2 regions of the Lacrimispora brassicae genome follow, and region 1 is predicted to be linked to the other one. Evidence: predicted binding sites of a transcription regulator. Region 1 holds the regulator's gene; the other holds the start of a gene.
What was found. Region 1 encodes HrcA, which represses chaperone genes, less so after heat shock. Its sites were predicted from a motif close to TGTTAGCACTCNNNNNNNNNGAGTGCTAACA; they were not measured.
Positions count from the first base shown of each region.

Region 2: ACYVD3_RS20935 (co-chaperone GroES) is a predicted target of HrcA. The motif match lies at 2,300-2,330, and genes of this name have one in related genera.

Region 1 is NZ_BRYH01000023.1:273,633-280,965, reverse strand. It holds gene ACYVD3_RS11605 (N-acetylmuramoyl-L-alanine amidase family protein) at 1-1,424, shown strand, start outside; gene ACYVD3_RS11600 (hypothetical protein) at 1,535-2,047, shown strand; gene ACYVD3_RS11595 (hypothetical protein) at 2,144-2,680, shown strand; gene ACYVD3_RS11590 (3D domain-containing protein) at 2,740-3,462, opposite strand; gene ACYVD3_RS11585 (3D domain-containing protein) at 3,658-4,236, opposite strand; gene hrcA (heat-inducible transcriptional repressor HrcA) at 4,611-5,660, shown strand; gene grpE (nucleotide exchange factor GrpE) at 5,678-6,373, shown strand; gene dnaK (molecular chaperone DnaK) at 6,511-7,333, shown strand, end outside.
Region 2 is NZ_BRYH01000046.1:57,961-65,293, reverse strand. It holds gene ACYVD3_RS20950 (creatininase family protein) at 1-128, shown strand, start outside; gene ACYVD3_RS20945 (M42 family metallopeptidase) at 154-1,230, shown strand; gene ACYVD3_RS20940 (hypothetical protein) at 1,362-2,006, opposite strand; gene ACYVD3_RS20935 (co-chaperone GroES) at 2,427-2,717, shown strand; gene groL (chaperonin GroEL) at 2,802-4,421, shown strand; gene ACYVD3_RS20925 (DUF6106 family protein) at 4,726-5,235, shown strand; gene guaB (IMP dehydrogenase) at 5,421-6,875, shown strand; gene ACYVD3_RS20915 (DUF3842 family protein) at 6,942-7,333, opposite strand, start outside.

The sequences.
Region 1 (7,333 bases):
GGAACCACACCCCTGATATACAGGTTTATGGAACCCTGGATACAAGCATACTCGGTCATCTGGATTACCAGTTGTGGAAGGTTGAAAATGTGGATGACGATCCGGTATGTACGGAGATTATACCCATGGAGCCTGATCTCAATGATCCGGATGGCGGTTTTACCGGTACATTCCTGTTTGATGGGAATGTAGGGGATAGGATTATATTAACCTATTCCAAAGCATATAAGGTTACCGTTATTGATACGAAGAGAGGCGCAGTGACAAGTCTTAAGGTGAGAGCCGGAAGTGCTCTTGAAGATGCGGACGGATATATGGCTCTTGAATGCCTGGAAAACTATAGGGATCCGGTTACCGGTATTGTATATGAATTTGCAGGATTGGGAAAACAGGCAGGAGCTGCAGGTTCGTATGATGTAACGGTTCCGGTTAACAAAGATCTCCAGTTGTATGCAGTGTATGAGCAGGAGGATGATTCCCTGTGGCAGGCAGCAAAGAACCGTTTGAATGATGAAGTCAATACAGCCAATGCTTTGAAAAACAACGGTACGGTAAGTGAAGAAGACAGAAACATATTAACTGATGCGATCCATGATGCGATGGAAGTTCGCGATACCCTGCCCCGACCTACGATTGAACAGCTGGATGATGCTTATCAGACACTAAAGGACATTGTTGACGGAATCAGAAATGGAAGCGGTTCCGGAGGAGAGAATGGTTCTGGAGGAGGAGAAGATTCAGGAGGCGGAAATGGCTCAGGAGGCGGAAATGGCTCAGGAGGCGGAAATGGCTCCGGCGGTGGAAGCGGTTCAGGAGGAGGCAGCAGCTCCGTAGGCGGAAGCAGTTCCGGAAGCAGCAGCCTGGGACCGGGGGCTTACCGTTTTGGTAGTTATAAGACCTATACAAACGATGTGGACGGCTCTTGGGATAATTTTGATCCGGCAAGCAATGACTGGTCTTTCGTTTTAAGCACTGGGACGAAATTAAAAGGCCAGTGGGCAAATATTCGATATTCCCATAACGAAACAACGTTGATTTATACATATCATTTTGATAAGGAAGGGACAATGGACAGCGGCTGGTTTGCGGATGAAGAAGGGAAATGGTATTTCCTGTCTACCATTCACGATGGCTGGTTTGGCCGTCTTAAGACCGGCTGGCATTTTGATGAGAATGACGGGAAATGGTACTACTTAAACCTGTTTAATGGTGCTATGCTTACCGGCTGGCAGAAAATAGACGGTGTATGGTATTATCTGACATCGGAGAACAGCCGGCAGACGTGGCAATTAGCTCAGACAGCCGGAAAATGGGACTATGCAGACCAATCAGAACGTTCATTGGGTTCCATGTACCAGAATGAAGTGACACCGGATGGATATTATGTAGAAGACAGCGGCAAATGGACACCGGAGACTCCGTAGTTTAAATTAAAATCATTCTTTATAGAAGGGGAAAGTGTCAGGATCATACACTCTCCCTTTCTTAAAAGGATACAGGATAAACACTTATAGGAAACGAGGATAAGATACTTATGACAAAAAGCGATGAAATGCAGAACGTCTGCCGCAGCATGACTGTGACAGACCGCGTCAGTACAATGCTTATTTGTTTTCACGGAAAAAGAGGGGAAGACCTGTATGGTGAAATTCTTAACTGCTATATTGACGGGCCCGTCCAGTTTTCCGATATTGGGGATCTGATGCTGAAATTGGATGAAATATGCGACTGGGTGGGAACTCCCCAACCATCCATGTATCCCAGGTTCCTCAATAAAAAGATGTCAGAACAATACGCATACAGGATTAGAGAAAAAAACAAAATACCGGAAAAGGCAAAGGCAAAGGTCCAGATTCAGGACAGCAAAACCCTGAGCTCCCAGGCAATTCGGGCAAAAGAAACCTTGATGGTTAACATAGAACATCGACAGAGTGCCACCATTCAGGGGAGAGTGATGGGAAGGCTGACATCTAAAAAATATGTTGATTTCCGGAGTGCATTGGAACTGATGCGCATGGTAAGGGAGATTGCCGTAAGAACAGAGTAAATGGTTTAATAGAAAGGGAAAGTGTTCAGATTCTGCGCTTTTCCTTTCTGTAAAGAACGCCTGATAAGGGATGATAGGAAAAGGGGACAAAAACCTATGATAAAGAGCGAAGAAATGCAGAACGTCTGTGGCGGCATAACTGCAACAGGCCGGGGCAGTACCATGCTGATTTGTTTTCACGGAAAAAAAGATGGAAATTTATATGGTGAGATTCTTAACAGCTACATTGACAGGCCTGTCTGGTTTTCCGGTGCAGGAGATTTAATTTTTAAATTAGATGAAATATGCGACTGGATCGGCACTCCCCAGTCATCCACTGAACCAAGGTTTCTTAATAAAAAAATGTTGGAACAATATGCATACAGAACCAAGGGAAAAAGTCAAATGCCGGTAAAGGTAAAAATTCAGTTACAGGATAGCAAGGCTCTAAGCTCCCGGTCAATTCTGGCAAAAGAGACTCTGATTGTCAAAATCGAACATCGCCAGAACGCCAGTATGCAGGGAAGAGTGATGGGGAAGCTGACATCAAAAGAATATGTGGGGTTCCGAAGTGCGCTGGAATTGATGCGTATGATAAAAGAGATTACAGTAAAGACGGAAAAATACGGGGCTGGGCCGCTTGGCTCTAAATGATATAATATAAGGCCCGGTGAAAAATAAAAATTCACCGGGCTTTTTGATGGGGTTTTGCATTATTGAATGAGATATACTTCCACATTCCTGGAGCCATAGGAGCGGGTTTCTCCATGGGTGTTGAAGAAAATATCAATGTGGTTTCCCTTGACTCCGCCTCCGCAGTCCTCCGCCGTATAGACGACGCCTCCGATCATGATGCGGCTTCCATAGGGAATGACTCTTGGATCAACAGAAATGGTATGGTTAGCGGCAGCAATGGTCCCTGTGCTGGTACGGCCTCCCCAGCCTCCTGAGCACTTGCGGCAGGGGCAGTAGGCTGTGGTTCTGAATACTCCAAGAGAGCGGAGGTTGGAACTGTTGTTCTGGAGATTTGCAGCGGCAAGATCGCCCACAGGATAGAGTCTGGAGCCTGAAAGCTTCTGGCCCGCTTCATAGGCCTCTACCAGGTAGGTACCGTCACCGTAAGAATTCCATGAAACCGGTATTTCAAAGCCATAATTTCCGGTTCCGTGAGATACCAGATCCTCCCGGTATTTGTTGGCAGTGGCGGTAAGCTCCGCCACCACCTGCCCGTTAGCCTGGTTGGTAATGACAACCTTTACTTCTGCCACAGAGCCGGGATCAGCGCTGTTAATAGCCCAGCCTCTGACGCTGCTTTCATCCGCATTGTCAATAATACCCGCCGTTTGGGCGGCAAAAGCGTGAAACGTACTTATCAGGAAAAATGCCATCATTAGTAAGGTTCCCAGGAACCAGTGAATTTTGCTTGTTTTTTGCATATTACAAATACTTCCTTTCTTTTTTACGAACTGTAATATAATTTAATATATTTATAATTATATGTAACAGTTTCGTAATAAATGAGGTACAAGTAATCATTTTACACATTTTTCCAGTTTTGTCAAGGTAAAGATAAAAAAACGCCGCAAAACAGTGAGGTAATTCACTGCTTTGCGGCATCATGGGGACGTTTTTTACCGTTCAATGACTGCAAATAATTCTTTTGTCTGTCTTCCAAAATCCAGGGCTTCTCTGCGGGTTGCAAAGAAAATATCTACTTTATTCCCTTTTACACTGCTTCCGATATCCTCAACGGTATAAACGATACCGTCGATCATGACCTTAGTTCCAAGAGGAAGGAGGGTGATATCCGCAGATATGGTATGCTGAGGCTGGGGGACGGTGCCGGAATAGGTCAGGCACTGTTTGCCGGAGCTTTCGGGGCAGTATGCTGTGGCAGTGAAAACCCCCAGGGATTCTCCTTTTTCATAAACTGGTGTTGCGGGCTTCTCGGGTTTTACCGGTTCTGCTGATTTTTTCTTGATGCCGGGTCCGACTTCTTCAGAGAGGGTCTCCGTATTGGCCGCTGCCCCCTGATTTTCGGTGCCGGTCTGTGTGGTTTGGTGATCTGTTCCAGCGCTTTCGGACTGTACTTGATTTACCGTTTGGTCTTTTTCCGTGGTTTCGGCTGCCAGCGTAGTCGTAGATAACAGCAGGATATAAAGAAGTGTCAGGAATACGGTGATACTTTTTTTCCCTGAAAAGCTATTCATAATTTACCTCCAAATGAATCAAGGTGAGATGCCTGCATATCCAGCTGACGCCCGGTGAAGCGGGCACACTGTTTACAAACACAAGATTGAAAGATATTTTCCTCTCAATCTTACCTTGCAATCGCATTGTTATGGTGTCTTAGTTACCATTATATTACAAAAGTGTTAAATGTCAAGAAAAAAATGTCAACAGCTTTGTAATAATTAATAGAAAAATAAGAAAAAATGTATAAACAGGTCATAAAAACTTAACCAAAAAATTTTATGGGAATGTATTGACAAAAGTAGAAAAAAAGAATATATTATGAAAAGAAGGTATTAGCACTCCTAAACGTTGAGTGCTAACAAAAAACTCAGAAAGGAAGTGGGGCAGTTTGAACGACAAGGATCAGTTGGATGAGCGGAAAATAACCATACTAAAAGCCATCATTAAAACTTATCTGGAAACCGGAGAACCGGTTGGTTCCCGTACCATATCAAAGTACACGGATTTGAACTTAAGTTCTGCCACTATCCGAAATGAGATGTCTGATCTGGAGGAGCTGGGATACATTATGCAGCCTCACACCTCTGCGGGAAGGATCCCTTCTGACAGAGGATACCGCTTTTATGTGGACCAGATCATGCAGGAAAAGGAAGATGAAGTCACTGAGATCAAAGATATGATGTTAAAGCGGGTGGACCGTGTAGAGCTTTTGCTGAAGCAGATGGCAAAGCTTCTTGCGCAGAATACCAATTACGCGGCAATGATCAGCGCACCCCAGTTTCACCAGAACAAACTAAAGTTTATCCAGCTTTCCAAGGTTGATGAAGAGAAGCTTCTTGTGGTGATCGTGGTGGAGGGCAATATCATTAAGAATACCATGATTCCCATTCACACGGAATTAAATGATGAAGGACTTTTAAATCTTAACATTCTTCTTAACAATGCCCTTAACGGGCTGGCCATAGAAGAGATTAATCTTGAAGTGATCAGCAGGCTGAAGATTCAGGCAGGACCCCACTGTGATGTGGTGGACCGGGTGCTGACTGAGGTGGCCACCGCCATCCGGGGCGATGATGAAGACCTTCAGGTTTATACCAGCGGGGCCACGAACATTTTCAAGTATCCGGAATTAAGCGATGGAGAAAGTGCCAGTAAGCTTATCGGCACGCTGGAACAAAAGGACCTTTTGCAGGGACTGATCGATGATATGAACAGTTCCGAGAGCGGATCCGGAATCCAGGTATATATTGGTGCTGAAGCTCCAGTAAAAGCAATGAAGGACTGCAGCATTGTAACCGCCAATTATGAGCTGGGCGAAGGCTTGAGGGGTACCATTGGAATCATAGGTCCGAAACGGATGGATTATCAAAAGGTACTCAGCACATTGCGAAATCTTATGACGCAGTTGGATGCTATTTTGAAAAAAGATGAAAGGTAAAGGGTAGAGCATTGAGCATGGAAGATGTGAAAACAGATGAAAGGCTGGCAGATGAGGCTGTTCATACAGAAGATGCTGCTTTCACTGAAAAAGAAATAGAAGGCGCAGAAGCCTGCGCAGACGACGGAACCCAGGAAACACCCTGCGGGTATACCAGTATGTCCCAAAAGACGGGCGGTAATGAGGAAAACGTTTCAGAGGAAGAAACGGCAGAGGCGGGTTCTGCGGAAGAATCAGGGAAAAAGGGTTTTTTCGGAAAAAAGAAGGAAAAAAAAGACCCAAGGGATGAAAAAATAGAGGAACTGACGGACCGCCTTCAAAGGAACATGGCTGAATTTGATAATTACCGCAAGAGAACGGAGAAGGAAAAAACAGCTATGTTTGAAATCGGGGCAAAGGATATTGTGGAAAGGATCCTTCCGGTGGTTGACAATTTTGAAAGAGGCCTTGCAGCCATTTCCGATGAAGAGAGAACAGCTCCGTTTGCAGACGGCATGGATAAGATATACAAACAGCTTATGAAAACACTGGAAGAGGCCGGGGTGAAACCCATTGAAGCAGTGGGTAAAACCTTTGACCCTAATTTCCATAATGCGGTCATGCACATTGAAGATGAGTCACTGGGCGAGAATGAGGTTTCCCAGGAGCTTCAGAAGGGTTATACCTACCGTGACACTGTGGTAAGACATTCCATGGTGCAGGTGGCTAATTAGTTATATAAAATCAGGAAACATGAAGTACCCTATGGGTATTACTTTACGCCCGGTAAAAAGGGGCGGCCCTGCCAGAAAGCAGGGGCAGGAAATTGGTAATCATTTACATTTGGTTTATTTAATAGGAGGAAAAAACTATGGGCAAGATCATTGGTATTGACTTAGGAACGACAAATAGCTGCGTGGCCGTTATGGAAGGTGGCAAACCGGTTGTAATTCCCAACAGCGAGGGCGTAAGAACTACACCTTCCGTTGTTGCATTTACTAAGAACGGAGAGAGACTTGTAGGCGAGCCGGCAAAGCGTCAGGCAGTAACGAACGCCGACCGCACGATCTCTTCTATCAAAAGACATATTGGTACAGACTACAAGGTAACCGTTGACGGAAAAAATTACAGCCCTCAGGAAATTTCTGCCATGATACTTCAGAAATTAAAGGCAGATGCAGAGGCTTATTTAGGAGAAAAGGTAACCGAAGCAGTTATTACGGTACCGGCATATTTTAACGATGCTCAGCGTCAGGCCACCAAGGATGCAGGTAAGATCGCAGGCCTTGACGTAAAACGTATCATCAACGAGCCAACGGCAGCAGCTCTGGCTTATGGACTTGACAATGAAAAAGAGCAGAAGATTATGGTATATGACTTAGGCGGCGGTACCTTCGACGTTTCCATCATTGAAATCGGCGACGGCGTCATCGAAGTTCTTTCCACAAACGGCGATACCCGTCTGGGCGGTGATGATTTTGATAACCGCATCACCCAGTGGATGGTGGATGAATTTAAGAAGGCAGAGGGCGTTGATTTATCCGGTGACAAGATGGCTATGCAGAGATTAAGAGAGGCGGCTGAAAAGGCAAAGAAGGAATTATCCTCTTCTACCACCACCAACATCAACCTGCCGTTTATTACCGCTACTTCAGAAGGTCCGAAGCATCTGGATATGAACCTGACCAGAGCAA
Region 2 (7,333 bases), on a different contig from region 1:
CGGACAATGGCTGGATCGGACCGGATCATCCCAATACGGCAACGGTAGAATGGGGGGAAGAGATGATTCAGACGACTGCAGATTATGTCGTGGATCTGATTGAGGAGCTGAAGACAGTAAAACTATAGTATATTTGACAAAGGAGAGTGCGGAATGGATAAGAACCAGACGTTGCAGATGATCGGAGCGATATCAGATGCCAATGGGGTATCCGGATTTGAGGATCTGGTGGTGGAAACAGTCAGGAAACACGCAGATGGGCTGGGGAGACTTGAGGAAGACAGCCTGCGTAATCTTTACATATACCGGAAGGAAAATAAGGGCGGAAGGATGAAAGTCCAGTTAGATGCTCACAGTGATGAGGTAGGTTTCATGGTGCAGGCAATCCGCCCGGACGGAACTCTGCAGATGATACCTTTAGGAGGTTGGATAACCAGCAATATTCCGGCACACCGGGTCTGGGTGAGAACTGCAGACGGGGAGTATATACCGGGGATTACCGCCAGCACACCGCCTCACTATATGACTGAGGCCCAGCGGAATGCACCTTTAGATATCCGGGATATCACCGTGGATATCGGAGCCGTATCACAGGAAGAAGCGATTGAAAAATTTCATATCCGGATCGGAGCGCCGATTGCACCGGATGTAACCTTTGAATACCAGGAAAAACACGATCTGATGATAGGCAAGAGCTTTGACTGCCGGTTGGGCTGTGCTTCTATTATAAGCACCTTGCAGGAGCTGGAAGGAACGGAGCTGGATGTGGATGTGATCGGGGGATTTGCTTCCCAGGAGGAAGTAGGTGTCCGCGGCGCCAGTCTGACCAGCAGGCAGATTAAGCCGGATATCGCAATTGTATTTGAAGGCTGTCCGGCGGATGATACCTGCGTGGCAGCTTATGAGGTACAGACAGCCATTAAGCGGGGACCGATGCTCCGGCATATTGATGCCCGGATGATTACCAATCCACGTTTTCAGGGGTATGCCCTGAACTTGTGCAAAGAGCTTGGGATTCCGGTACAGGAGGCAGTCCGCCGGGCCGGCGCAACCAACGGGGCGGCCATTCATTTGTCCAATCAGGGGGTGCCTACAATTGTGATCGGAATACCGGTACGGTATGCTCATACCCATTACGGAATTTCGTCCTATGAGGACTATCAGAACGGCGTACGGCTGGCTTGTGAGATTCTAAAGCGCCTGAATGAAGTGGTGATTCGCAGTTTTTAAGATGATGTGAGGAGATTAGGAGGAAGAATCAGAGCAACGGTCTTCCTTATCCTATATAAAAATAACCTGTAAAAGAAGCCACTGCAGAGCATTGCTTTCCAGTGGCTTTTCCAATATTCTGCTAAAATATTTTAATCCATTTCCTCTTCCACAATGGTAGTGGTTTCATCGGCCAGATCCTTAATCGCCTCTCCGGCAGATTGCGCAGCTTCCTTTGCCGCCTCAATCCCATCCATTGCCGCTTCTTTTGCTGCCTCAGCAGCCGTTTCTGCTGTTTCTTTTAAAGAATCTGCTGTGTCTTCGGCTTTTTCCGCCAGACGGTCTGCAGCTCCGGCAGCGTAATCCAAGCCGCCGTCTTCCCTATCTTCTTCGTCATCTAAAAACGTATCTGTCTGATCTTTTGCGGATTCAAACATGTCCTTTGCGGTAAATGCCATAGCATTAGCTGCTTCCTTTGCCGTATCGGAGACAATGCTTGCTGCATCCTTTACCAGATTTCTTGCCGCACTCACCGCATCCTTGGCAGCGTCTGCCATATCAGAAGCAGCGATCTTAAATTCATCCTTATTGGCATGTAAGGAAACATAGTTGCGGTTCATCGTGCTGTCAATCTTGGAAATGTCGTCATTCCCCTCATCTTCAAAATCGTGGAAATTTTCTTCCAGTTCCTTATGGAAGGATTTGTATTTCGTAAAATAAGAGATACCGGCGGCTACAACGCCAGCGATAGTGGCCAGTGCCACGAATTTCCCAAACCCATTACTTTTTTTTGCCATTTGAAACACTCCTTTCCTTATTACCGCCCATATATTCTGGACATAACGTTATGCTTGCAAGGCATTTTTATAATTACTGCCCATGAATTTTGGGCATAACGGTACGCCTGCACGGCGTTTTTTTTCCCGGCCTATGCTTTTGGGCACAATGGTACGCCTGTAAGGCTCTCATTCTCTGTTATTGTAATACGTTCATAGAAAAAAATAAAGGTATATAATAAGAAAATTTCTATAAACTATGTAGGTAAAGGAAAAAATCCCACAAATATGGAAAAAATGTAAAAAAAATATAAAGTTAGCACTCAACTATTGACAGTGCTAATAATGAGTGATATAACTTAGTATGTGAATAAAATAAAACTTCTTTCGGAAGGCCAAAAGAAAGAAATAATAAGCAGAAAGCTATGAGGAGGAATTGCAATGAAATTAGTACCATTATTTGACAAAGTTGTGTTAAAACCATTGGTTGCAGAGGAGACAACAAAGTCCGGTATTGTTCTGCCGGGGCAGGCAAAAGAAAAGCCGCAGCAGGCGGAAGTCATCGCAGTAGGACCTGGCGGTCTGGTAGACGGCAAGGAAGTTACCATGCAGGTTAAGGTGGGCGATAAAGTAATCTTCTCAAAATATTCAGGAACAGAGATAGAGACCGGAGAAGACGATACGAAATATGTAATCGTGAAGCAGAATGATATTTTAGCAGTGATCGAATAATTAAAAAAGCAATAGCGAAATCATAAAGTCTGATTTTAGATAATACGTATTTTCATTTTATGAAGAAAACTGGAGGAATGAATCATGGCAAAACAGATCAAATATGGCGTTGATGCCAGAAAAGCACTGGAGTCCGGAGTTAATCAGTTAGCAGATACCGTTCGTGTAACATTAGGCCCCAAGGGAAGAAACGTTGTACTGGATAAATCTTTTGGCTCACCTTTGATCACAAACGATGGTGTTACCATTGCAAAGGAGATCGAGCTGGAGGATGCCTTTGAAAACATGGGTGCTCAGCTTGTAAAAGAGGTTGCCACAAAGACCAATGACGTAGCCGGTGACGGTACTACTACAGCAACTGTTTTAGCTCAGGCTATGATCAATGAAGGAATGAAGAACCTGGCAGCAGGTGCAAACCCTATCGTTTTAAGAAAGGGTATGAAAAAAGCTACAGAAGCAGCAGTAGAAGCAATTGCAAAGATGAGCGAGCCGATCAAGGGCAAGGCATCCATCGCAAGAGTTGCTGCTATTTCCGCATCAGATGATGAAGTGGGCGAGATGGTAGCAGACGCTATGGAGAAGGTTTCCAACAACGGCGTTATTACCATTGAAGAATCCAAGACCATGAAGACAGAACTGGATCTGGTGGAAGGTATGCAGTTTGACAGAGGTTATATCTCTGCTTATATGTGCACCGACATGGAAAAGATGGAAGCAAATTTAGATGATCCATACATTCTTATTACTGATAAGAAGATTTCAAACATTCAGGAGATCCTTCCTTTATTAGAGCAGGTAGTTCAGTCCGGCGCAAGACTTCTCATCATCGCTGAGGATGTGGAAGGCGAGGCTTTAACAACCTTAATCGTTAATAAATTAAGAGGAACCTTCAATGTAATCGGTGTGAAGGCTCCGGGCTATGGCGACAGAAGAAAAGAGATGTTACAGGATATTGCCGTATTAACAGGCGGTACCGTAATTTCCGAAGAATTAGGATATGAGCTTAAGAATGCAACCCTTGATCTCTTAGGACGTGCAAAATCCGTTAAAGTTCAGAAGGAAAATACCGTGATCGTAGACGGCTGCGGCAATAAGGAAGCAATTACTGCAAGAATCGGCCAGATCAAGAGCCAGATCGAAGAGACTACTTCTGATTTTGACAGAGAAAAATTACAGGAAAGACTTGCGAAATTATCCGGCGGCGTAGCAGTGATCCGTGTAGGTGCTGCAACAGAAACCGAGATGAAGGAAGCAAAGCTTCGTATGGAAGATGCTTTATCCGCTGCAAGAGCAGCCGTTGAGGAAGGTGTTATCGCAGGCGGCGGTTCTGCTTACGTTCATGCAATCACTGAGATCGAAGACCTTGTAAGCCGGTTAGAAGGCGATGAAAGAACGGGAGGAAAGATCATCTTAAAGGCTCTTGGAGCTCCGTTATTCCACATTGTAGCCAATGCAGGCCTTGAAGGAAGCGTCATCATCAACAAGGTAAAAGAGTCCAAGGTAGGAACCGGATTTGACGCATATAAGGAAGAATATGTGGACATGGTAGAAGCCGGCATCCTGGATCCCACAAAGGTTACCAGAAGCGCCCTTCAAAATGCAACCAGTGTTGCATCTACCTTATTGACAACTGAGTCCGTTGTTGCTAATATTAAAGAAAAAACCCCCGCAATGCCAACCCCAGGCGGAATGGATATGATGTAACATTCACGAAAGTGATGAGCAGTGCGAAACGGAGCATGAAAAATTTTTCGTTGTGCTCGCACATAAGAAAAATTTTTCATGTTCCGTTTCATCGGGCGAACGCTCGTGAGCGAGTAAAGCCACAGGCTTTACTCGCTGCACTGCGGACTCCCCTCATACCAAACCCATCCCTTCCCACCCAATAAAAAAGGACATGCTCCCCCCTTCCCGAAAAGCCGGGCAGCAGTGGCTCCCCCTTCCAGGGATCCCTCTATGCCTCGAAAACCCGGGCCAGTAAAGCGGAAAAGAAAGGACCCAAATCGTTATGAATGAAATGTATGCAGAATGGCTTGTGAAGCGAAAGTCTCCAGCCTATACCATGTTGATAAAAATTGCGATGGGAATCCTGTGCGTGATCGCATTTTTCCTCTCCATGTCTCCGGTTTTCGGAATCTTTGGAGTGATCATCCTTCTTGCCGCCGTAGGGGGTACATACTTTGTATTCCGCAACAGTGAGGTGGAATTTGAATATCTGTATGTGACCAACAATCTTTCCATTGACCGGATCTACGGCAGAAGCAAGAGAAAGAAAGCCTGGGAAGGCTCTATGGAAGGGATACAGATCGTTGCCCCCACCGGCTCCACAGAGGCCAGGGACCGGGAAACAAAGAATATGAAGGTACTGGATTTTTCTTCCCATGCACCGGGAGCAAAGACCTATACCCTGATCAGCCAGTCCGGTGCTGAGACCACCAAGATTATATTTGAGCCTAACGATAAGCTGCTTCAATGTATGAGGATGACAGCTCCCCGTAAGGTTGTAAAAGAAGTATAAAAGAATAAGAAACCAGGCGGTTTTGTAAAAGACCGCCTGGTTTCTTTTACTGTCCACCCAGGACGGAATGAAACAGGAAAATGTCCGTTGACAACCCTTGCAAAATTTGTTAAACTATGTAACTAATAAGCCAAAAGGCTTATTAGTGATATTAATAAAAAAATAAAGAAGGAGAGGAAAAATTAATGGGTACAATTATTGGCGAAGGCATTACTTTTGATGATGTACTGTTAGTTCCGACCTATTCAGAAGTTATTCCTAATCAGGTTGATTTAGCGACCAACCTTACAAAAACCATCAAGCTCAATATCCCGCTTATGAGTGCCGGCATGGATACCGTTACCGAGCACCGCATGGCCATTGCCATGGCAAGACAGGGGGGGATCGGTATCATCCACAAGAATATGTCCATAGAGGAGCAGGCAGAAGAGGTTGATAAGGTAAAGAGGTCAGAAAACGGCGTCATAACGGATCCATTCTATCTTTCTCCGGAACATACATTAAAGGATGCGGATGAGCTTATGGGCAAGTTCCGCATTTCCGGAGTGCCGATCACAGAAGGAAAAAAGCTGGTGGGCATCATTACCAACCGGGATTTAAAATTCCAGGAGGATTTTAGCCGGAAGATCAAGGAGTGTATGACTTCAAAAAACCTGGTAACAGCCAGGGAAGGCATTACTCTCATGGAGGCAAAGAAGATTCTTGCAAAGGCAAGGGTGGAAAAGCTTCCCATTGTTGACGCTGATTTTAATTTAAAGGGCCTTATTACCATTAAGGATATTGAAAAGCAGATCAAATACCCTCTGTCCGCAAAGGACGGCCAGGGAAGGCTTCTTTGCGGAGCAGCCGTAGGGATCACATCCAATGTGCTGGACCGTGTGGGCGCTCTGGTAAAGGCAAAGGTGGATGCGGTGGTTTTAGACTCCGCTCACGGCCATTCTGAAAACGTTCTCCGGTGCGTGAGAATGATCAAAGAGGCTTATCCGGAACTTTCAGTGATTGCAGGGAATGTGGCAACCGGAGATGCTACAAAGGCCCTCATAGAGGCAGGAGCTGATGCGGTGAAGGTGGGAATCGGGCCAGGGTCCATCTGCACCACCCGTGTGGTAGCAGGCATCGGTGTTCCCCAGATCACGGCTGTTATGGACTGCTATGAAGTGGCTAAGGAGTACGGCGTTCCCATTATTGCTGACGGAGGAATCAAGTATTCCGGAGATTTGACAAAGGCCATTGCCGCAGGCGGAAGCGTATGTATGATGGGAAGCATGTTTGCCGGATGTGACGAAAGCCCGGGAACCTTTGAATTGTATCAGGGAAGAAAATACAAGGTATACAGGGGCATGGGTTCCATTGCCGCCATGGAAAACGGCAGCAAGGACCGCTACTTCCAGAGCGATGCCAAGAAGCTGGTTCCGGAAGGCGTGGAAGGCCGTGTAGCCTATAAAGGAATGGTAGAGGATACTGTATTCCAGTTGCTGGGCGGTTTACGCTCCGGTATGGGATATTGCGGGGCAAGGGAGATCAGAACCCTGCAGGAAACAGCAAGGTTCATTAAAATTACAGCGGCCTCCCTTAAGGAAAGCCATCCCCATGACATTCATATTACAAAGGAAGCACCAAACTACAGCATTGATGAGTAGTCAGGATCAGCCGTTCCATGAATCGGATAGTGAATTGAATATTTTTAAAGTAAAAACAGGTGGAGATCATAAAAGATTCTCCACCTGTTTGATTACCAGGGCAATGGATTCCGTTAAACTTAAGTCTTCACAGCCCACCACATAATGATTGCACCTGTTCACCGGTATAAGGATCTTGTAGGCGCGGCTTTTTCCAATAGCCTCTGCCATGGCAGGGGTGATCTCTCCTAAGAGAGAGTCGGCAATGACGATCCCAATGGGTCCGATGATGACATCCGCATCCCGGCTTGCCACAAGGACAGGATTTTCGCCGGTGGCTCCTGCATCAGCTCCGGCCTTTAGCATGGCGGAAGTGGCGATGGAATTGGTCCCAATGGCAATGACCGGTAGCTTGGGAAAGGATTTTTTAAGCTGGGCAATGACGGACTGTCCCATTTTTCCGCCCTGCCCGTCAATGA